DNA from 4 places in the Parabacteroides sp. AF19-14 genome. Region 1 is predicted to be linked to each of the others. Evidence: riboswitches for the same ligand, from Rfam matches in the RefSeq annotation. Region 1 holds a riboswitch; each other region holds the start of a gene.

Evidence for each region. Region 1 has a riboswitch for cobalamin ahead of DWX33_RS23065 (threonine/serine exporter ThrE family protein). Riboswitches for the same ligand answer to the same signal wherever they lie in the genome.
Region 2: linked by a shared signal. The riboswitch ahead of DWX33_RS13615 (ABC transporter substrate-binding protein) and the one ahead of DWX33_RS23065 (threonine/serine exporter ThrE family protein) in region 1 are both predicted to bind cobalamin.
Region 3: linked by a shared signal. The riboswitch ahead of DWX33_RS00330 (sirohydrochlorin cobaltochelatase) and the one ahead of DWX33_RS23065 (threonine/serine exporter ThrE family protein) in region 1 are both predicted to bind cobalamin.
Region 4: linked by a shared signal. The riboswitch ahead of DWX33_RS07390 (porin family protein) and the one ahead of DWX33_RS23065 (threonine/serine exporter ThrE family protein) in region 1 are both predicted to bind cobalamin.

Annotation. Positions count from the first base shown of each region.
Region 1 covers NZ_QTMJ01000006.1:135,820-141,119, reverse strand. The annotation lists gene DWX33_RS08325 (alpha/beta hydrolase) at 1-242, shown strand, start outside; gene DWX33_RS08320 (PepSY domain-containing protein) at 239-1,342, shown strand; gene fldA (flavodoxin FldA) at 1,457-1,966, opposite strand; gene DWX33_RS23065 (threonine/serine exporter ThrE family protein) at 2,085-3,311, opposite strand; cobalamin riboswitch at 3,276-3,521, opposite strand; gene nrdG (anaerobic ribonucleoside-triphosphate reductase activating protein) at 3,788-4,288, opposite strand; gene DWX33_RS08300 (anaerobic ribonucleoside triphosphate reductase) at 4,322-5,300, opposite strand, start outside.
Region 2 covers NZ_QTMJ01000013.1:6,159-11,458, forward strand. The annotation lists gene DWX33_RS13605 (ABC transporter ATP-binding protein) at 369-1,382, opposite strand; gene DWX33_RS13610 (iron ABC transporter permease) at 1,384-2,421, opposite strand; gene DWX33_RS13615 (ABC transporter substrate-binding protein) at 2,431-3,594, opposite strand; cobalamin riboswitch at 3,657-3,856, opposite strand; gene DWX33_RS13620 (precorrin-2 C(20)-methyltransferase) at 3,923-4,627, shown strand; gene DWX33_RS13625 (hypothetical protein) at 4,676-5,188, opposite strand.
Region 3 covers NZ_QTMJ01000001.1:78,700-83,999, forward strand. The annotation lists gene DWX33_RS00325 (TonB-dependent siderophore receptor) at 1-863, opposite strand, end outside; gene DWX33_RS00330 (sirohydrochlorin cobaltochelatase) at 1,011-1,928, opposite strand; cobalamin riboswitch at 2,056-2,253, opposite strand; gene aspT (aspartate-alanine antiporter) at 2,340-4,037, shown strand; gene DWX33_RS00340 (bifunctional aspartate transaminase/aspartate 4-decarboxylase) at 4,050-5,300, shown strand, end outside.
Region 4 covers NZ_QTMJ01000005.1:222,028-227,327, forward strand. The annotation lists gene scpA (methylmalonyl-CoA mutase) at 1-37, shown strand, start outside; gene coaW (type II pantothenate kinase) at 167-1,021, shown strand; cobalamin riboswitch at 1,041-1,244, shown strand; gene DWX33_RS07390 (porin family protein) at 1,536-2,144, shown strand; gene priA (primosomal protein N') at 2,232-4,694, shown strand; gene DWX33_RS07400 (low molecular weight protein-tyrosine-phosphatase) at 4,754-5,245, shown strand.

The sequences.
Region 1 (5,300 bases):
AGGCGGAGGCTTTGGTTGCAGGCCGGAATTTTAAAGGGAAAAGCCTGTATATCGGTGTCGCGTCTAAAAAAAGGACGGACCGGGTGGACATTCATCTTGACAAAGTGAGTTATCTTCTTTCGGAGGTTTTGCCACAAGCGGAGAACCTGCGTTTCTTTAGTAAATCATTTCCCGACGAGAACCATGGAACGGTAGCGGTTCCGGGTATATATGACGGGATTAAACAATTATTCGGAAAATGAGAAAATTCTTTGCGAAAGTACATTTATGGCTATCGATACCTTTTGGCATTATTATTGCGATTGTCTGCCTGACCGGGGCGATTCTCGTCTTTGAGACAGAGATATTAGAATTAGGCTACCCTTCCCGTTATTTTGTAAAGGAAGTAAAAGGGGACCCTCTCTCGCCTGCCGCCTTGATAGAATCGGCGCGCCAACAATTACCCGATTCGGTTCGAATAAACGGTATTCGGGTATCGTCTGACCCGAGACGAACTTATCAACTGGTATTACCGGGGAAAAAGGCCGCGGGTTTTATTGATCCCTACACCGGGGAGGTGACCGGGATGGATGACGGACAAGGTTTTTTCCTGAAAATGATGCGTCTTCATCGTTGGTTACTTGATGAGTATAAACGGGATGGAAGTTTTTCTTGGGGAAAATCAATAGTTGGCTATGCGACTTTGGTCTTGGCGATTATTATTATAAGTGGAATCGTAATTTGGTATCCTCGTAATAAAAAAGTATTGAGAAACCGGTTGAAAGTAAAGACCAAGGCTGGTTGGTTCCGTTTCTTCTATGATTTACATGTCTCCGGGGGATTCTATGCGGCATTGCTCCTGCTTATCTTAGCGTTAACCGGATTAACATGGTCGTTTGGTTGGTACCGAAATGCCTTTTATAGTGTCTTCGGTATTAGTGCAAACCCGCCTCAAGCGCATCATGCTCCAGCTTCTTCCGGCGCGAAGAAACCCGCGAAGAAAAAGACGGATTACACACAATGGGCTGAGGTGTTATCGGCATTGAAAAGCCATTATCCGGACTTTAACTCAATCACGATCCAAGATGGCTCCGCTACGGTTTCTACGGCCCGTTATGGGAATACAAGAGGAAGCGACCGTTACTCCTTTGATCCTGCTACGGGTGAGATTACGGAAGTCCAATTATATAAAGATCTCCCAAAATCGGGGAAGATAAGAGGATGGATTTATTCCGTACACGTCGGCTCGTGGGGGGGAATGACTACCCGTATATTGACTTGCTTAGTTTCCTTGTTGGGGACGATCTTCGCGATAACCGGCTATTATTTTTGGATAAAGAAACAATTCAGGAAACTGAGATGAAAAGAAAGAGGTATGTTTGACCCACATACCTCTTCATAAATCTAAACCAATCAAGTTGAATACGCAAACGTTGTAATATTAAGGTTAAACAGTTATGTATGTAAAAGTGTGCGTCTATTCAATTCCTTCTTTCCTTATAGATTCCAACCACTGGTCGATCCGCCCTTCTGTTTGATCGTCTTCATTCATTTCATCCAAAGGAAGTCCGACGAACATACCGTTTATGCAGGCGGTGGAACTGTCAAATGAATATCCCGAAGCATCTACAGCGCCAATGAATTTGCAACCTGTATTTCGCAGGTCGGAATAGATCGTACCGATGGCGTCACAGAAAGTGTCGCTAAAAGAGGCTGAGTCTCCGCAACCGAATAATGCGACGGTTTTCTCACTTAAGTCCAGCTTTTTCAGTTTCCCTAGATAACTATCCCAATCATCTTGCAAATCTCCGGCGCCCCAAGTGGAACAGCCCAATAACAAGATTTCATAAGGCGCTACATCAGCGGGAGAAGCGTTAGATACGTCATGAATATCTTTGTCTTCCACACCCAGCTTCTCTGCGATACGTTTCGCGATCCCTTCCGTCGTTCCTGTAGACGAGCCGTAGAATATTCCTATAGTCTTCATTCCTATTTGTTTTTATAGTTTAATAACGAAGACAAATATCCGATATCTTATTAGTCTCGGCAATACCTACAAATATGTATTTTGAGGGTCGCGAATACCCACGAATGATCAGCTAAAGTCACCACTCAATAAACTTACCTCTTTGCCTGCGTTTCTCCAACTCCTCTTGCAGATAACGTTGGCGGTCTTTGGCGATGTAACGACGGGCGAAGATATTGGGGACGGCTACGCCTAAAGAGATACAAAGGATGATGAGGGCGGAGTTAATACCATTGGAGAAGGCGTTCGTAACCTCGCCGATCACCCCGTGAAGGTTGATAAAACCTAATAACGAGCGATACATCAATACTCCCGGGATCATTGGGATAACAGAAGGGATCGTCAATACATGGTTCGGTACATGGAACCAATGAACCGCTTTCACTGCGATCAGGCTGACAACGAAACTTCCCATAAACGAGCCGATCACGGGACCATAGCCCAGCTCGAAGTTCACGAAGTTCCGGATGCATACGGCGATAATACCACCTAAAGCAACCACCCATAATAAACGGCGTTGGATATTGAATATCATGGAGAAACCAACGGCGGATATGGCAGCTGCTATCGCATATACGTAATACGGATCATGCGGGACCATGCTTAGTTCGCTGAATTTATGGTCGATCGATACGTCGTTCATCACGAGCAGGCGCAAGGCGAAAGCGATACCGAAAGTCATTGCCGCTACCATCATCACCGTGTTTGCGGCACGGGTAATACCGACCAGCAAGTGATTATCGATCATATCGTCTACAAAATTAATCAAAGGTACGCCCGGTACGATGAATAGGGCACAAGCCAGTAACGGGAGATACGGAGTACCGGATATTCCCAGAAAAGATGAGGCATATGCTAGACAAGTACAAATAAAGGCGGCAAGAGCGATCCCCATGTAGGCGTTAAGGCCAGCCTCTACACAACGGGTACGCACCCTGAAACCGATAAAAGTACAGATCGAGGTTAACAAGAACGCGATCCAGTCTCCTCCAAATAACTTACAGAAACCTCCACAAGCGAATCCTGCTCCGATCGCTACGATATAAGGGGTATAATTCCGAGGTTGGCGAACTATCTTTTCCAATTCTTCCTCATATTTATCCAAGGAATAATCTTGTTCGATCGCCCGCCATGAGAGCTTACTGACCTGTGATATCGTTGTCATGTTAATACCATGTTTCTCGCATTTCTGGAATTTGGAGAATGAGTTTCGCTCATCGCTTACGTTCACCATAATCATGGTCCATCGGATATCGATATGCAATTTCTCCTCGGGAATCCCCATAAAGGCGGCCACCCGCTTCATGTTGCGCTCGATACGGTTCGTATCGGCGGCACTTTCCATCAACAATTTTCCCGTACGGAGCAAAAGATCCAATTTGCGCCGTAATAACAATACTTCCTTGTCTGTCATCATCTTCTTTCTCAGCAGCGGGACTGTACCGGATTCTCACCGGATTCCCTTTTAATCCGTATGCCCGAACGAGCGTACGGAACCAATTCGTATGCAAAGGTATGAAATCATGCTAATATCCGTCTCGCTTCAGTAAGAATAATTATCCGGATACTTATATATTCTTTGTTGAATGCGCTTCTATTCTATAAATCACGACGTGGTCTGTACAAATCACGCCGTGGATTTTATAAACCACGCCGTGGTTTGTACAGACCACGTTGAAAATTGAGGAATAGATGCTGATGTAATTCTCTTTATATATAAGAGAACGGATGTTTATTTCTTGTTCCGTACAAGATTTTATGCATGTGTGTGCCTTAAAAGCCTTAAATAAAAGGATCGTACTTGTATTTTACGATTTCCTTTTTATTTAAAGAAGCTTGCACGTCAATTAACCGTTGGTTGCTGCTTCCCCGGAATAAAAGGCTCTCATCCCGAAGGGTTTGTTTGTAGCGGCCATCTACCAATACGTCGATATAGGATAATAAGGCGGCTTGTGCCGGGTTCTTTATCAGGTCCTCGAATTTATATCCCGTGTAGCACCAGATCGTCTTTTGGCTTTTTTCCTTGATCGCCTTGGCTACCTCGGTGAAACCTTCCGGCTGGAACATGGGATCTCCACCACTGAAGGTGACGTTGGCGAACTCGTCAGCCAGCACTTTCTCCACGATCTCTTCCGTTCTTACTTTCTTCCCTTTATGGATATCCCATGATTCGGGGTTGTGGCAACCCGGGCATTTGTTCGGGCAACCCGCCGCATAGATGGCGGTCCGGAATCCCGGACCGTCTACGGTGGTATCTTCGATGATATCTATGATAGACAACATGGTAATTGAAAATTGACAATTGACAATTGAAAATTAGTTGTGGGTGATGCGGTCGTTCAGCTCGGATAGCTTGGCGTTGTTCCAACGGTCGGTGGTTCCTACCAAGTAACCGGTGATGCGTTGAAGTTTGTCCAAGTGTTTGCTGCCGCATTTCGGGCAGGCTTCCAGATTCGGGGTGGAGTTCTCGTAGCCACAATCCAGACAACGGTTACGATTATGGTTTACGGAACCGTATCCGATATTGTATTTATCCATCATATCCACGACACGCATGATCGCTTCGGGGTTATGGGTAGCGTCGCCATCCATCTCTACGTAAAAGATATGGCCGCCACGAGTCAAATCATGATAAGGAGCTTCCACTTCGGCTTTATGACGGGCACTGCACTTATAATATACCGGGACGTGATTAGAGTTCGTATAATAATCCCGATCCGTGATACCCGGAAGCGATCCGAACTTCTTACGATCTTTTCCCGTGAACTTGCCGGACAAGCCTTCTGCCGGAGTTGCCAGTACGCTATAATTGTGTTGGTATTGCTCAGAGAATTGGTTGGCACGATCCCGGATATACGTAACGATCCTTATGCCTAAGGCTTGCGAATCCTCATCTTCGCCATGATGCTTACCGGTAAGGGCCACCAGACATTCGGCCAGTCCGATAAAGCCGATACCCAAGGTGCCTTGGTTGATAACGGAGGCAATCGAATCGTTAGGCTTCAATTTTTCCGAGCCTAACCACAAGGAAGACATCAACAACGGGAATTGCTTCGCGTAAGCGGTTTTCTGGAACTCCATACGCTCATGCAACTGACGAGCCGTAAGTTCCAGCATATGATCCAGTTTAGCGAAAAATAGGGCGATACGCTCTTCCTTGTTCTCCACCTGCATGCACTCGATAGCCAATCGCACGATATTGATCGTCGAGAAAGAGAGATTACCTCGTCCGATAGAAGTCTTCGGTCCGAAACGATTCTCGAATACACGAGTACGGCATCCCATGGTCGCTACC
Region 2 (5,300 bases), on a different contig from region 1:
CTTACGCTACCTTAGCGCCCGAAAACGGATAAATAGCCGACATTTAGTAATCTGTCTCTTTCTGTGTAAGAAAGAGACATTTTTTTTGCACCCTATTCCTTTATTCTCAATATCTTCCATCTTTCATCGTTATCTTTCATTTCCATTCATTTCCTCATTTGTCTCTTTACAAAACACCACACATTTAACACTTCGAACGTTTCATACAAAACGGAATGCACGAGGTCGCACGATTCCTGACGGGGGAACCGTGTATGCGGACTACATCTCTATAGCAAGTTAGTTCACTTTAAAAGAGTGGATTTGAATGAAAAAAATTCATAACTATGAATGAAGAAAAACATAGTTATGAATTGGAAATTTCATAGTTATGATTTTTCAGTATCAAAATAGGCAAGTAATTCTTCTATTGTTTGGGTGGTATAAGTATCGCCGGAAGTCTCATGGATGATAAAGCGGGTGGTCTTTAAGTCGCCAGTCTCAATCCAGATATTCGATTCCACTTCCCAGTTCGCCAAAATTCCGTTTCGCTGGAGCGCTTTACGCACCATGGCATATTTCTGACCATGCCCGACAAGACGAACCTGCCGGGAGAACTGATTGTCTATACGGAATAATCCGGTATCCTTATCAAAAACAATCCCTTTCCGGGCGAAGAAATTGCTTAGGTGACCACTCAACGCCAAATCCTCGGGAGTACCGGTAGAGATACCATTCGCTTTGTCCATCAACCAGATCTTATCCGATATCTGGAGAGCCAGCTCCAAATCGTGAGTGGACATAAATATTGTCTTATTCGTTTTTCGGGTCAGGTGATGGAGCAATTGCATGATCTCCACCTTGCTGGGGAAATCAAGGAATGCGGTAGGCTCATCCAAATAAATAACCGGAGTCTCCTGAGCGAGCGCCTTAGCGATCATCACTTTCTGGCGTTCTCCATCCGATAACGTATGAACCATGCGAGAGGCTAATTCCTCGATACGGACAAGGGCGATGGATTCGTCCACGATCCGCTTATCATCCTTGCTCAACTTGCCCCAGAAACCGGTATACGGGCTACGTCCCATTCCGACCAATTCCCGTACCAACATATTCCGGATCTCACATTTATCGGTCAATACGACACCGATCGTGGTGCTCAATTCCTTATCGGAATAAGTATCTATATCTTTTCCTAGAACTAATATTTCTCCATCTAATTTAGGTTGGAAAGCCGATAACGTGCGCAATAAAGTAGACTTCCCCACCCCGTTAGCACCCAGCAAACAGGTTAATTCACCACTATAGATCGTAGAGTGTATACCTTTAGCTACCAGCTTTGTACTACTCTTAGAATGGTAACCGATCGAAAGTCCGTTAATATGAATCGTATCTTGTTTCATCTTACTCGTTCAATTCATTCTTACGTTTTCTAAATAATACCGAAGCCACTACAGGAGCACCTACTAAAGCGGTTACCGAGTTGACAGGCAACGCTCCCTCGAACCCCGGCATACGGGCGATCAAATTACAGATCAACGCCAACGCCGCACCGGCGAATAAGACCGCAGGCATTAAAATCCGATGGTCGGAAGTCTGGAATATGGCCCGGCATAAATGCGGAACGGCTAGCCCCAAGAAGATAATAGGTCCGCAATAAGCCGTGACAATCGCCGTAAGGACCCCAGCCGAGGTGATAACCAGCAAACGGGCCCGCTTGATATTAAGTCCCAAATTGCGTGCGTAGCTATCCCCAAGAAGCATCAAGTTCATGGTTTTGATAAGCAGGAACGAGAGAGGGATCAAGATGGTCATAAGAATCACGAACAACATCATCTGATTACCGGATACACGAGCGAAACTCCCCAATCCCCAAATCACGTATGCACGGATATCCTCCTCGACACTAAAGAATTTAAGTACACCGATCACGGCGTTCGCCACGTAACCGATCATCACACCGATAATCAACAACGTGACATTTCCTTTTACCTTTTGGGAAACATATACAATCAACGCCATCACGGATAAGGAACCGATCACGGCCGCTATCGATAAGGCGATCTCCCCCATAAAACCAAGTTTACTCAAGGCAACACCCCCTAAACTACCGCTTAACAACACCACGAAAGCGACACCCATGCTCGCTCCCGAACTGATACCTAAGACCGAAGGTCCGGCCAATGGATTACGGAAAACGGTTTGCATCTGTAAGCCGCTGATAGATAAGCCGGCCCCCGCTACCAACGCCGTCAATGCCTGTGGTAGCCGGGATTTCCAGATAATATTCTGCCATGTAATAGGCTCATTTCCTGAATTCCAGATAATATGCCAAACCGATTGAAGAGGAATAGAGACTGACCCCAACACCAAATTCAAAAAGATTAGAACAAAAATAGCTGTGACAATCGCCAGCATCCATAGGGTATTTGAATGTCTCATCAGTGTTCCTTATTTAAGTCGAGAATAATAGACCGGCTCATGATCCGGTAATAAATCCGGATGAAAGATATGAAGCAAATCCGCTAGGACGATCTCCGGTTCTGTCGGCATACTCTCATAAAACGGCGTGTTCTTCATATTACAATAGATAATCCCTTTCTCCCGGAACGCACGGAAATCCGCATAACGAGGATCTTGCTCTTTCAATGCCTCATAGCTAAACGTTCCCGGGAAACTATTCACGATACGCCAGTAATCAGCATCGTCCGCTTGGTTATAGACCGTCTCGAAGTCTAATGTAACACCACCGGATCGCTCATCGTCTTTCAAGAAATAATCAGCGCCGGCATCCTTGAAAAGCTGTGCCAAGAAACTCTTTCCTCCTACGGCATACCAGTTTCCACCCCGTAACTCGCCACTAAAAACGATCGGACGTTTTTTAACCTTGCCATCCGCCGTAAGTTCCTTTAATTCATTATACCTCTTCTCAATGGCGGCAAAACGCTCATTGCCCTCTTTCTCTACCCCTAACAACAAGCCTATGAACTTGATCCATTCAGCTTGTCCCAATGGCGTAGTCTCCTTATAACCCAAATGGGGAATCAAGGGGATACCCACGTCTTTCAGCGTCTCATAGCCTCCCCGCTTGAATGGCGATACAAGGATCAAATCAGGATTCATACTCATGATAACCTCGTTATCGAAATTTCCCTCTATACCGATCTTTGCGGTTTTACCTTCTTTCAGGCGTTCGTTCATCTCTTTATTGAACAAATGCCGTGTACTGGTAATCCCAACGACCTTATCCAAGGCACCCAATTTAATAAAATTCGATAATTGCAGGGAAGTCATACAGATAACGCTTCGGATAGGAAGCTCTATCATCGTATAATCAACGGGAATCCCCGTGGGTTTCGAACCTCTTTTTACGAACGCATAATGAAACGTGGTGCTTTCCTCGTTTTGAGGATCTTGAATATCAGCCAAGACATATTGATCCGCATAGGTAAGCTTGAATCCTTGGGCGTATAAAGGCTTAACCTGCTCTTGCGAGAATGCGGATTGCTCTACGGAAGCCGTCTTCCCTATTTCTCCTTTTTCACGGATACCTGAAGTACATGATAAAGTCAATACCGATAAAAGCAAGCATCCACCCGCTATAAACTTATTCATAATCCTTGTTTAATTGACAGTTGATCATTGACAGTTACTCTCGTCCTGCTCCACGGGACAGCAACATTTATTTATGAACCGGCAGGTCTTCTGACTTACTTCCATTCTGGACGCCTTCCCGATTACGAAACCAGTGGCCAAGGTATTGTCCGAATGTTTAGAAGTTCACAGCAGCGTGGTCTGTCCGGGATTCTCACCCGGTTCCCTTTTAATCCGCCTCCCGGAAAAAGAGATAAGCGGAGCCTATTACAGCGACAAAAGTAGTAAGAATATTTGTATACATCCGCAATTTTAAGGACTTTTGCGTTTCAAATAAAAACAGATACACATGAATCATCCTATTCACTTCGTCTCATTAGGTCCCGGTGATCCGGAATTAATTACGCTGAAAGGGCTTAAAACATTACAAAAGGCTGATATTATCTATTGTCCTGCTACACAAGGCAAGCATGGAATCATATCTCGGGCGACGGATATATTGAAAGCTATTGAGGTAGACGAATCCTTGATCCATCCGTTTATTTTGCCAATGAGTAAGGAACGGACAGATGCGTTAAACGCTTATAACGAATTGTTTCTGGATGCCCAAGCTGAATATTTGAAAGGAAAACAAATCGTGATCGTCGCCGAGGGAGACGCTGGTTTTTATTCATCTATACAATATGTATACGATAAATTCGAGGAAGCAGGAATCCCGGTCGATCGAATCGCAGGAATTCCGGCATTTATAGCGGCAGGTGCCTTGGCCGGGATACATATCGTAAAACAAGAGGAGCAAATTAACGTAATCCCCGGGACTGCGTCGTTCGATGAACTTTCGGCAAAAATAGAAAATGGAATGATCATCGTCATCATGAAATTACCGGGTTGCCAAGAGGCTATTCATACTTGTATCCGGCAGTATGCGGATAAGGCGGTTTTTCATTATTTCGAGAATGTAGGAACAGGAAAAGAATATTATACTACTGATATCACCACTATACATTCCAAGGATTTCCCCTATTTCTCCCTACTGATTATCCAACCTCGCTAAAAGAAGAAGGCTGCCCGGAGAGTAACCAAACCCGGACAGCCCATCTTATTACGCTACATGCAATATATGCTTAAGCTGATCGATATGGAAACGAAGTGTATCCATATAAGGTTTCACTGAATTATGATACATGATCGCTTTTGCGTGCATATCTTCCAACTCGCTTACTTTACGGTTCGCCTCACGCATTTTACAAGCGTTGTAGCGAATACCCGATACATGTCCTTTGATATCCTCGATCGCTTGGTTTCCCCGGTTGAAGATAGACTCTGCTTCTTCCGGAGCGTATACCGTATAGGCTTGGGCAACGTCATCCAGTAATGCCTGTTGATAAGAGCCGGCTATCGGGAGCAATTGATGGATCGCATGATGACATAAAGAATGAACCTCGTTTTGAAGCTTCTTCAATTCTACTTCCCACTTTGATTCACATACTTCATCCAATTGTTTGACTTCCGCTACGACACGGCCGCTAAACAATTCCACTACCATCTTTTCCCATGCTTCTGCTACCCACGATTTAGTAGCAAATGTAACCTGACTAAATCTTACTGTTGACATAACCTTAAATTTACATATTATATTGCTAATGTTATTAATCTCTTATCTATTTCAATTTATCACACTCAAACCATTTTAGCTTTCTTTTTATCGTTGTGACACCGCAAAATTA
Region 3 (5,300 bases), on a different contig from region 1:
TTGTAGCGAGCCTCACGGTCAAGTCCCGGTAGCATATCATTTTTATGGAGATATAACTGTCCTGTTTGCGCATTATATACATCATTTGCCATTAAATCGGGAAGACCAATCTCCGTTCCATAGAAGTCGCGGTTAAAACCTCCACGAACATCTAATAGGTCACGTTCCGTCATTTTAGCTTGCAATGCCAGATAACCGGAAAAGCGACGGTTGCCATTATCACGCCAGCCCTCTTGATCGGAAAAGTTGACATTGGCGTAATAATTGACCGGACCGACCAATTTACCGCCCATGCCAAGCGTCGCCTCTTTATTCTCGTAACTACCGTAGGCCAATCGGGCGTTAACGCTCTGTTTCTCTGACGGGGATTTACGAACGATATTCAAGGTTCCACCTACGGCTGAATGTCCGTAAAGTACAGAAGCCGGTCCCTTTAATAATTCAATAGACTCGATACAGGATAGATCGGGTACGGGATAAGAGTTGTTTATTGCCGAACGTTCATCGCGGATACCGTCTATCATCATGATAGAATGATCGAAACCACGGATCGACAATTGTTGAAATGCGCCATAAGATGTTTGGAATCGTACGCCCGGCATAAAGCGTACCGCATCTTGGATATTACGGATACCTCTCAACTCCAAACTACTCGCCGTAATGCTATTAATTGAAATAGGAAGATATTTCATAGGTACGTCCAACTTCGTGATTTGTGGACGTGGCTTGCGTGCGGCGGTCGCTACGACTTCTTGAATATTGAATGTCGTATCGGCGAAATTCGTGTACTCATTCTTGTGTTGTGCCTGCATCGTACTGATACATAAGGCTGTCAACGGTAAGATTGTCAAAACTCTTTTCATATATTTAGCATTATAACTGTTTATTGTATGCATGTGAAATCCCTTTCGAAAGAAATTCCATTTTCCTTCGAATGAAAATTTAGTTTCTTTCGGAAGGAATTACTTTTTCTTCCGAAAGGAATAAAAAACATTGTGTAGTGAACTTTTTTAGTCCTTCTCTACCGCATAAGCTTTCTTCTTATCAACGATATCGATCATCTTATGTTTAGCCATGAAACGGGCATGTTCGATGAAGATCTTCTGGATATCCGGATTCTGTCCCAGACCTTCCATAAATACGCTTACCTCGTAGCCTTTCTTTTCCAATTCCTCTTTCCAATCACCGGCGATATCGTTTTTCGCATGGTCTCCGGCAACAAACATAAATGGCATCAACAAGACTTTCTTCGTTCCATTGGCCTTTACTTGGGCTACCATCGTATCAAAAGTAGGATAGCCCTCGATGGTTCCTACGGAATAATCCTTGAATCCCTTCTCCTTCAACATATAATCCAACATAGCATATTGGGCCGTCGCCGGTGTATAAGTGCCATGGCCTACCAATAAAGTAGCGCCTTCTTTCGCCCCATTTTTTATGATAGCGGCGATTACCGCCTCATAATCCTCCGGTGTATACAATAAAGGATTACCGATACGAATCTCCTTGAAAGAAGATTTCATGGTGGCAACATCCTTACGTAAGGATTCCATCTCGATACCTTCGATTATATTCGTGGATTGGATCAAGACATGTGTATAACCATCAGTCTTTAATTTTTCCAAGGCCTCGATCGGGTTCAGTTTCTCTACGCCACGAGCTTTTAAGCGGCGCATTACAATGCGAGAAGTCCATGCCTCACGCAACTCAACATCTTTGAAAGCTTCTTTCGCTTTTTGATTGATCGCGTCGATTGTCAAGGCACGGGTATCATCATGGGTTGTTCCAAAATGTACCATCAATAAAGCGGCCTTATCGCCCGGTTGTAAAGAGGCGAATAAATCGGATGCTACAAAATTCTCGCCATCGTGCGCACGACAAACTAGGCTGATGACCAGCAAGAAGAAAGATAGTAAGTGTTTCCTCATCATATGAATATATTAATAATTAGATTACATATCAATCCCACGGAGACAACGTATTATTACGTCTCCAACATCTTTTAGATATAGGTGATATTTCTATCCTCTTAATTACTCCTGACCCCGGGAGGAATTAATCATTACTTCGCTTGGCAGGTTTCCTGACTGGCTCGGAAAGCAACCTTCCCATCTTTCTTAAGACAGTGGCATAGCAGAACGCTTTCCTTTTCAAGAGCTTCACAGTAGCGGGCACTGTTCCGGATTCTAACCGGATTCCCTTTTATAGAGTTGTCGGTAGACAAACTCTATCACCTAAGCGGTCGCAAATTTATATAAATAATCCCGAAAAGTAACAACATCTTTCAAAGAATCCCTGTTCCAATAGCATCTTTTTTGTTTAACATCAAATAAATAGATATGGAATGGATAACTAATTTACTTCAACATTATCCGGAGCTAGCTGTTTTCATAACCTTAGCTCTCGGTTTCTGGATTGGCAAGTTTAAGATAAAGAAGTTCACGCTGGGAACGGTTACCAGCGTATTATTGGTCGGTGTATTGATCGGGCAATTAAAAATCGATATAAGCGGACCGTTAAAGTCCGTCTTTTTCTTGATGTTCCTCTTCGCTGTAGGATATAGCGTTGGGCCACAGTTCTTCCGGGGATTGAAAAAGGAAGGTCTTCCTCAAATGCTTTTCGCCGCCGTCATGTGTATATTTTGTTTGATCGCTCCTTTTTTGTTAGCGAAACTTATGGGATATAACGCAGGCGAGGCCGCAGGATTATTGGCGGGCTCCCAGACGATGTCGGCAGTATTAGGAGTTGCCGAAGATACGATCGGACAGATGAATATTAGCGATACGGATAAAAGTGCTATGGTAAATGTAATGCCCGTGGCCTATGCGGTAACTTATATTTTCGGTACGGCAGGATCCGCATGGTTAGTGAGTGATATCGGGCCACGTCTTTTAGGAGGACTCGACTACGTGAAAAAAGCGTGTAAAGAGCTAGAGGCTAAAATGGGAAATAACGACGAGAGCGAGCAACCGGGCTTTATGCCTGCCGCCCGTCCGGTAACTTTCCGGGCCTATAAGATTAGTAATGAATGGTTCAAGGATGGCAAAAGCGTAAAGCAGTTGGAGGTGTATTTAGACCAATTGGGACGGCATTTGTTCGTGGAGCGTGTCCGTATTAATAATGTAGTAACCGATGTTAAACCGGATTTGGTTTTACATACCGGAAATGAGGTTGTCCTAAGCGGTCGCCGGGAATTCGTGATCGGAGAGGAGAACTGGATTGGCGACGAGGTCAATGACATTGAATTGCTCGATTTTCCGGCAGAGACGTTACCCGTACTAGTGATCCATAAGGAATACGTGGGGAAAAAGATCTGCTATTTACGCAATCAATCGTTCATGCATGGTGTTAGCATCAAGTCCGTAAGGCGTGCGGGTATCAATATCCCGGTCTTGGCCGCTACGGTGATAGATTCCGGTGATATGCTGGAATTGGTAGGCATGAAATCAGAGGTAAATAAAGCGGCGACGGCTTTAGGATATCCCGATCGCCCAACCAATCAGACCGATTTGATTTTCGTGGGTATCGGTATTTTCTTAGGGGGAATTTTAGGTTCGCTCGCGATTCATTTCGGGGGTGTCCCGATTAGCCTAAGTACGAGTGGAGGTGCTTTGATAGCCGGGCTCGTCTTTGGATGGCTTCGTTCTAAGCATCCGACCTTCGGGCGTATTCCGGAGCCTTCCGTCTGGATATTAAATAATTTGGGATTGAATATGTTTATCGCCGTAGTCGGTATCACGGCGGGTCCCAGTTTCGTGACCGGATTGAAGGAAGTCGGTATAAGTTTATTTATTATCGGTGCTTTAGCGACATCTATCCCGCTTATCATCGGTATTCTGATGGGACGTTACGTTTTTAAGTTCCACCCGGCTATTACTTTAGGTTGTACGGCGGGTTCACGTACGACAACTGCCGCATTAGGAGCGGTGGAAGATGCCGTAGGAAGTGAGACTCCAGCCTTAGGCTATACCGTTACCTATGCGGTGGGTAATACTTTATTAATCATCTGGGGTGTCGTTATTGTGCTAATCATGTAATATATATAATGTATGGACAAGAAGAAAATACATGTCACGAGAGAATATGAGAAAAAGATGTCGGAGATTAGCCCTTTCGAGCTAAAGAACATCTTGATAGAGTTAGCGGATGAGAGCGCTCGTAAAAGTACGCACATCATGCTGAACGCAGGAAGGGGAAATCCAAACTGGATCAGTACGGTTCCACGGGAGGCATTCTTCCTATTAGGGCAGTTCGCCTTGGAGGAATGCCAGCGGGAAACCGAATTGGCAGATGAGATGGCCGGAGCCGCAGGGGTTCCCAACCGCAAAAGGATCGCGTCTCGCTTCGTACAGTTTCTAAAGAAACATGCGCAATCTCCCGGCGCTACTTTATTGAAGGGTACCTATGAATATCTGGTCACGGAAAAAGGTGTAGATGAGAATGAGCTTGTATATGAATGGGCGGAAGGTGTCATTGGTGATCAATATCCGGTTCCCGATCGTATCTTGAAATATACGGAAATGCTCGTGCGGGATTATTTAGACCAAGAATTATGTGATAACCAGCCCCCTGAGGGAATATTCGACCTTTTCGCTACCGAGGGCGGAACTGCCGCCATGTGTTATATCTTCGATTCCTTGCAACAGAATTTCTTGTTGAATAAGGGAGACAAGATCGTTCTCTTCGCTCCGGTATTCACTCCTTATATAGAGATTCCGGAACAGGCTCGTTATCTTTTTAATGTCATAGAGATAAAAGCCTTGAAGATGACAAAAGACGGCTATCACACGTGGCAATATCAAGAAAAAGATTTAGATGTCCTGAAAGATCCTAGCGTGAAAGCCGCTTTCATAACAAACCCGAGCAACCCGCCTTCATACGGATTGACAAAAGCATTGATGAATAGGATCGTTGAGATCGTACGGAACGACAATCCCAACCTCATGATTATTACGGATGATGTGTATGCGACATTTATTCCGCATTTTCGCTCGATGATGGCCGAATTACCAAAGAATACGTTATGTGTCTACTCTTTCTCCAAATATTTCGGGGCAACCGGATGGAGATTGGCGGTAATCGCTTTACATCAAGATAATATTTACGACCGGATGATCCGTGAATTGCCAAGAGATAAACAGGAGCTTCTAAAAAAACGATATAGCAGTCTATCCTTACATCCCGAGGATATCCGCTTTATTGATCGTATGGTAGCCGATAGCCGTCAAGTAGCCTTGAATCATACGGCCGGTCTTTCCTTGCCACAGCAAACACAAATGTCTCTGTTTGCGTCTTTCGCT
Region 4 (5,300 bases), on a different contig from region 1:
AGCTTGCCAGATCCTTGAGATCTTGTTAGGCGAATAAATAGAGTTTAGACCTTACGGTTTTTAAATAAAGAGAGGCTGGACAATTGATTTTGTCCGGCCTTTTTTAGTATTGTATGCGGGTTTATGTACTTTTGTAGCGATTATTCAATTAAAAAGGGAAAGAATCATGGGAATCGTTATAGGTATAGATGTGGGAGGTAGCACGACCAAGATCGTCGGCGTGGAGGATAAGAAGATCAAGAACCCGATGTTCGTGAAAGCTACCGATCCGGTAACCTCTTTATTCGGAGCCTTCGGTAAGTATATTTATGATAATAACATCTCGCTCTCGAATATAGAGAAAGTGATCTTGACGGGTGTAGGTAGCGCCTATATCGATCAACCTTTATATGGCTTACCAACCGCGAAGACGGATGAGTTCCTTGCGAATGGGCTAGGGGCGCAATATAATACGGGACTGGACAGTCTATTGGTGGTCAGCATGGGAACGGGTACCTCCTTTGTCAAGGTACAAGGCTCCACGATCGAGCATATCGGGGGATTGGGTATCGGTGGCGGAACAATCCTCGGCTTGTCTAAGCTATTATTGAAAACGCATGACTTTCACCAAATAGCGTCTTTGGCCGAGCACGGTTCCTTGAATGATATCGACTTGCATATCCGGGATATTACGCCGCATCCGCTACCCGGCCTGCCGCTGGACGTGACAGCCTCTATTTTCGGAAAAGCGGACGCGAACGCTAAGGTTGAGGATATCGCTCTCGGTATCGTTCATATGGTCTTGCAGACCATCGGACAAGGAGCTGTTTTCGCCTCGTTAAATGGCGATATCAAGAATATCGTATTGATCGGTAACCTGACTCGCTTGCCACAATGCCCGGATATTTTCCCCCGTCTGGAGGAGATGTGCGATGTCCATTTCAAGATACCGGAGTATGCCGAATATCGCACGGCTATCGGGGCGGCTTTATGCTATATCAGGAACCGGGAATATAAGGATATTTTTTGTGGAAAGTGTTAGGCTACATCAAAACTTTATGTATCTTTGCTACATGCTTTGTTCCCTTTCGGCAATCGCCGGATAGGGATTAAAAGGGAATCGGGTGAGAATCCCGGACAGTCCCGCTGCTGTAAGCTTCATAAACGGGTTGAGCAATACTGTTGCCACTGTTCATTCAAGTGAATGGGAAGGCGCTTAAGACCGGAAGTAAGTCAGAAGACCTGCAAGGCGTGTATATTTTCGACGGCTTCGAGGAAAGGCCGGAAGAGAACGCAAGAACCGTATCCGGTTTTTACTATTCTTTATCCAAGGTTTTCTTATCAAGTCGTCTCATGGTTTCGGATAATTATTTTGCCATAATAATTAGGGAAAGAAGCATGAATCTGACCGACGGGATGAGCTCCGTGTGTAAGATGCATGCTTTCTTTGCGTTTAAAGGACTGGGGTATTCCGTGAACACTCTATAGAGAATATTTGTTTATTATTAGAAAAGTGCGTTTATTTGCAACGAGTAATTAACAAAAGAAGTATGAATATGAAGAAAATTGTGGGACTTGTTATGGTTGCCTTGCTAGCGTTGATGGCGCTTCCGGCGAACGCTCAGCTTAAATTCGGTATCAAGGGAGGTGTGAATATATCGTCTGTTCATTTCAACTCGGACGTGTTGAAAGCGGATAACGTAACCGGCTTCCAAGTGGGTCCGATGATCGAGACGACCTTACCGTTGGTGGGTGTCGGGATCGATGCGGCGGTGTTGTATTCGCAAAAAGGTTTGGAGACGACCTCGGCTGGCGGGGTTAAGACTTCGATGAAGACGGATTATATCGATGTTCCGGTCAACTTGAAATGGAAATTCGGTTTACCGATCGTCAAGACGTATTTGGCAGCCGGTCCGTATATCGGTTTCCGTGTAGGCGGTGATAAATTTTGGGATATCCCGGGTTCCGTAGCGGATCAGGTGAAGGCGAAGAATTTCAGCGCAGGTCTTAACTTCGGTGCCGGCGTGGAACTGATCAGTCACTTGCAGGTGGGTTTCAATTATGGTCTGGGACTGACTGATAACTATAGCATTGAGAAGGTGAACCTCTCCGACGGTGCCGGAAAGAACCGTGGATGGTCTATCACGGCAGCGATCTTGTTCTAAATAGGTGAAAATAAAATGAGAGAGGCTGGGCTTTAGAAGTCCGGCCTTTTTTGTTATTTTTGGGCTCGTAATGAAACACCTGTTTGAATGAAATACGCGGACGTCATACTTCCCCTTCCTTTGGAGAATAGCTATACCTATCGGATACCCGAAGATCTGGAGAGAGCCGTGACTCCCGGTTGCCGGGTGATCGTGCATTTCGGGAAGAAACGATATTATACGGCTATCGTCATGGAGGTACACGACCGGGAACCGGTATCCGATTTTGAGACGAAGGAGATCTACGCTTTGCTGGATGCCACGCCGGTGCTCCGCCGTCCGCAACTCCGTTTCTGGAAATGGATATCTTCTTATTATATATGTAAGCTGGGCGACGTGTATAAGGCGGCCTTGCCTTCCGGCTTAAAGTTGGAAAGCGAGACGGCGGTTACTTATAATGAGGATTTCGAGGCCACCGCCCCCTTGCGCCCGAACGAGCAAGCGGTACTGGATGCTTTTAGCGGGGTTTTGAAATTGACGATCTCGGAGTTGGAGAAGAAGACCGGTCTTCGAAATGTTGTCCCGATCGTCTCTTCCTTGATGGTGAAAGGGGCGGTCGAGGTGAGCGAGGAGCTAAAGCGAGGATTCGTTCCCAAGACACAGGCGTTTATCCGTTTGGCCGAGGCTTACCGGGATGAGACGAAATTACAGGCGGTGTTCGAGGATTTGAAACGAGCGAAGAAGCAAGAGCTTCTGCTGGTCAGCTTCTTGGATTTAAGCCATACCTTGAATCCCGCTTTATCGAAGGAGCTTTCCAAGAAAGAGCTATTGGAACGCAGTGGTTATACCTCTGCGGTATTGGAGGGGCTGCTGAAACGGGGTATCTTGGAGAGTTACGAGAAAGAGGTGGGTCGTTTGCAAGTATCTGTCTGCCGCTTGCAAGAGCCGAATCCGCTCAGTCCGGCGCAAGAGAAAGCCTATGGAGAGATCCATGAGGCTTTCAAGACGAAGGAGGTCTGCTTGCTTCATGGCGTGACTTCCAGTGGTAAGACCGAGATATACGTCCGTTTGATCCATGAGGTCTTGCGGCTGGGGCGGCAGGTTTTATATATGTTGCCGGAGATCGCTATCACGACCCAGATCACGGAACGGCTGGCGAAATTATTCGGGGATAAGCTATTGGTCTACCACTCTAAGTTCTCGGATAACGAGCGGGTGGAAGTTTGGAATAAGCTATTGCATAACGACGAGCCTATGCTGGTATTGGGGGTCCGTTCGTCCCTCTTCCTTCCGTTTAAGGACTTGGGCTTGATTATCGTGGACGAGGAGCATGAGAATACGTATAAGCAGCAGGACCCGGCACCCCGTTACCATGCCCGTAACGCTGCCATCGTCTTGGCGGGTATGCACGGCGGTAAGACCTTATTGGGTTCCGCCACTCCCTCCATCGATTCTTATTTCAACGCTACGGCGGGGAAATACGGTCTGGTTGAGTTATCTACCCGCTACGGTGATTGCTTGATGCCGGAGATTATTACGGTGGACGTGAAGGAGCTAAAGCGCAAGAAGATCATGAAAGATACCCTTTTCTCCCCTCTGTTGGTGGAGAAGGTGCGGGAGGCCCTATCCCGGGGCGAGCAGGCGATCCTATTCCAGAACCGCCGGGGATTCGCCCCGATGATCGAGTGCCGAGGGTGCGGGTGGGTGCCTCGTTGCGTGAATTGCGACGTTAGCCTTACCTACCACAAGGCGCATAATCAGCTGGTTTGCCATTATTGCGGTTATACCTACCGCTTGCCGCAGGTATGTCCCGAGTGTAAGGGGACGGAGTTCAAGATGCAAGGCTTCGGTACGGAGAAGGTAGAGGAGGAGATCGCTGGGCAATTCCCAGCGGCGAAGGTGGAGCGGCTGGATTTCGATACGGCCCGTACCCGCACGGCTTACGAGCGGATCATCTCGGATTTCGAGAAGGGGAAGACACAAATCTTGATTGGTACCCAGATGTTGTCGAAGGGATTGGATTTCGGGAATGTCAGCGTGGTCGGAATCCTGAGTGCCGATAGCCTGATGAATTTCCCTGACTTCCGGGCGCACGAGCGGGCTTATCAATTGATGGTACAGGTTAGCGGACGTGCCGGACGACGGGATAAGCGGGGTACGGTGATCTTGCAGACTACTCAGCCGGAGCATCCTTTGATCCGTATGGTGCAGCATTTTGCTTATAAGGAAATGGTGAGCTTGCAATTGAGCGAGCGTAGTATGTTCCGTTACCCGCCTTACTACCGTTTGATCGTCTTGATCCTTCGAAGTCGGAATGAGGAGGCTTTGCAGGAAATGTCTGCTTTATACGCCGAGAAACTTCGTGCTCGTTTGGGTGAGCGGGTGTTGGGGCCGGTTACGCCGCCTATCACTCGGGTACAGACGCTTCATATCAAGAAGATCGTCTTGAAGATCGAGATATCCGCCGGGATCGCTCCGCTTCGTGAGATATTGGAGGGGATTCATGCGGAGATGCAGGGATATGCGCTATTTAAGCAGTTGTTGGTTCATTATGATGTGGACCCGGCTTGAGAATTGAAAATGGAGAATTGAGAATTGAAAATTGAAAATTAAAGGAAAGGAGCTTAGGGATGAAGGAGGAAAAGATACGGTTGTTGTTTGTGTGTTTGGGAAATATATGCCGTTCCCCTTCGGCGGAGGCGGTAATGAAGAAGTTGGTGAAGGATGCGGGGCTGGAAGCTCGGATCGAGATCGATTCCGCCGGGATCACCGGCTATCATGAGGGAGACCGGGCAGATTCAAGGATGCGGGCGCATGCGGCTCGCAGGGGATATTCGTTGGATTCGATCTCCCGTCCGGTACGTCAGTGGGACTTCCATGACTTCGATTTGATTATCGGCATGGACGACCAAAATATAACGGATTTGAAACGGATGGCTCCCGATCTGGAATCCGTCGCTAAGATACATCGGATGACCGAGTTCTCCCGGAATAAGTTGTACGATCACGTCCCGGATCCTTATTATAGCGGTGCCGAGGGCTTCGAGCTGGTCTTGGATCTATTGGAAGACGCTTGCGCCGGGTTGTTGGAATATTGCCGATTATTACGATGCCCATCGTAAGGTTGCTAGAATGCCCATTGTAAGATGCTTATAACTGCGATTATAAGAACCTTAC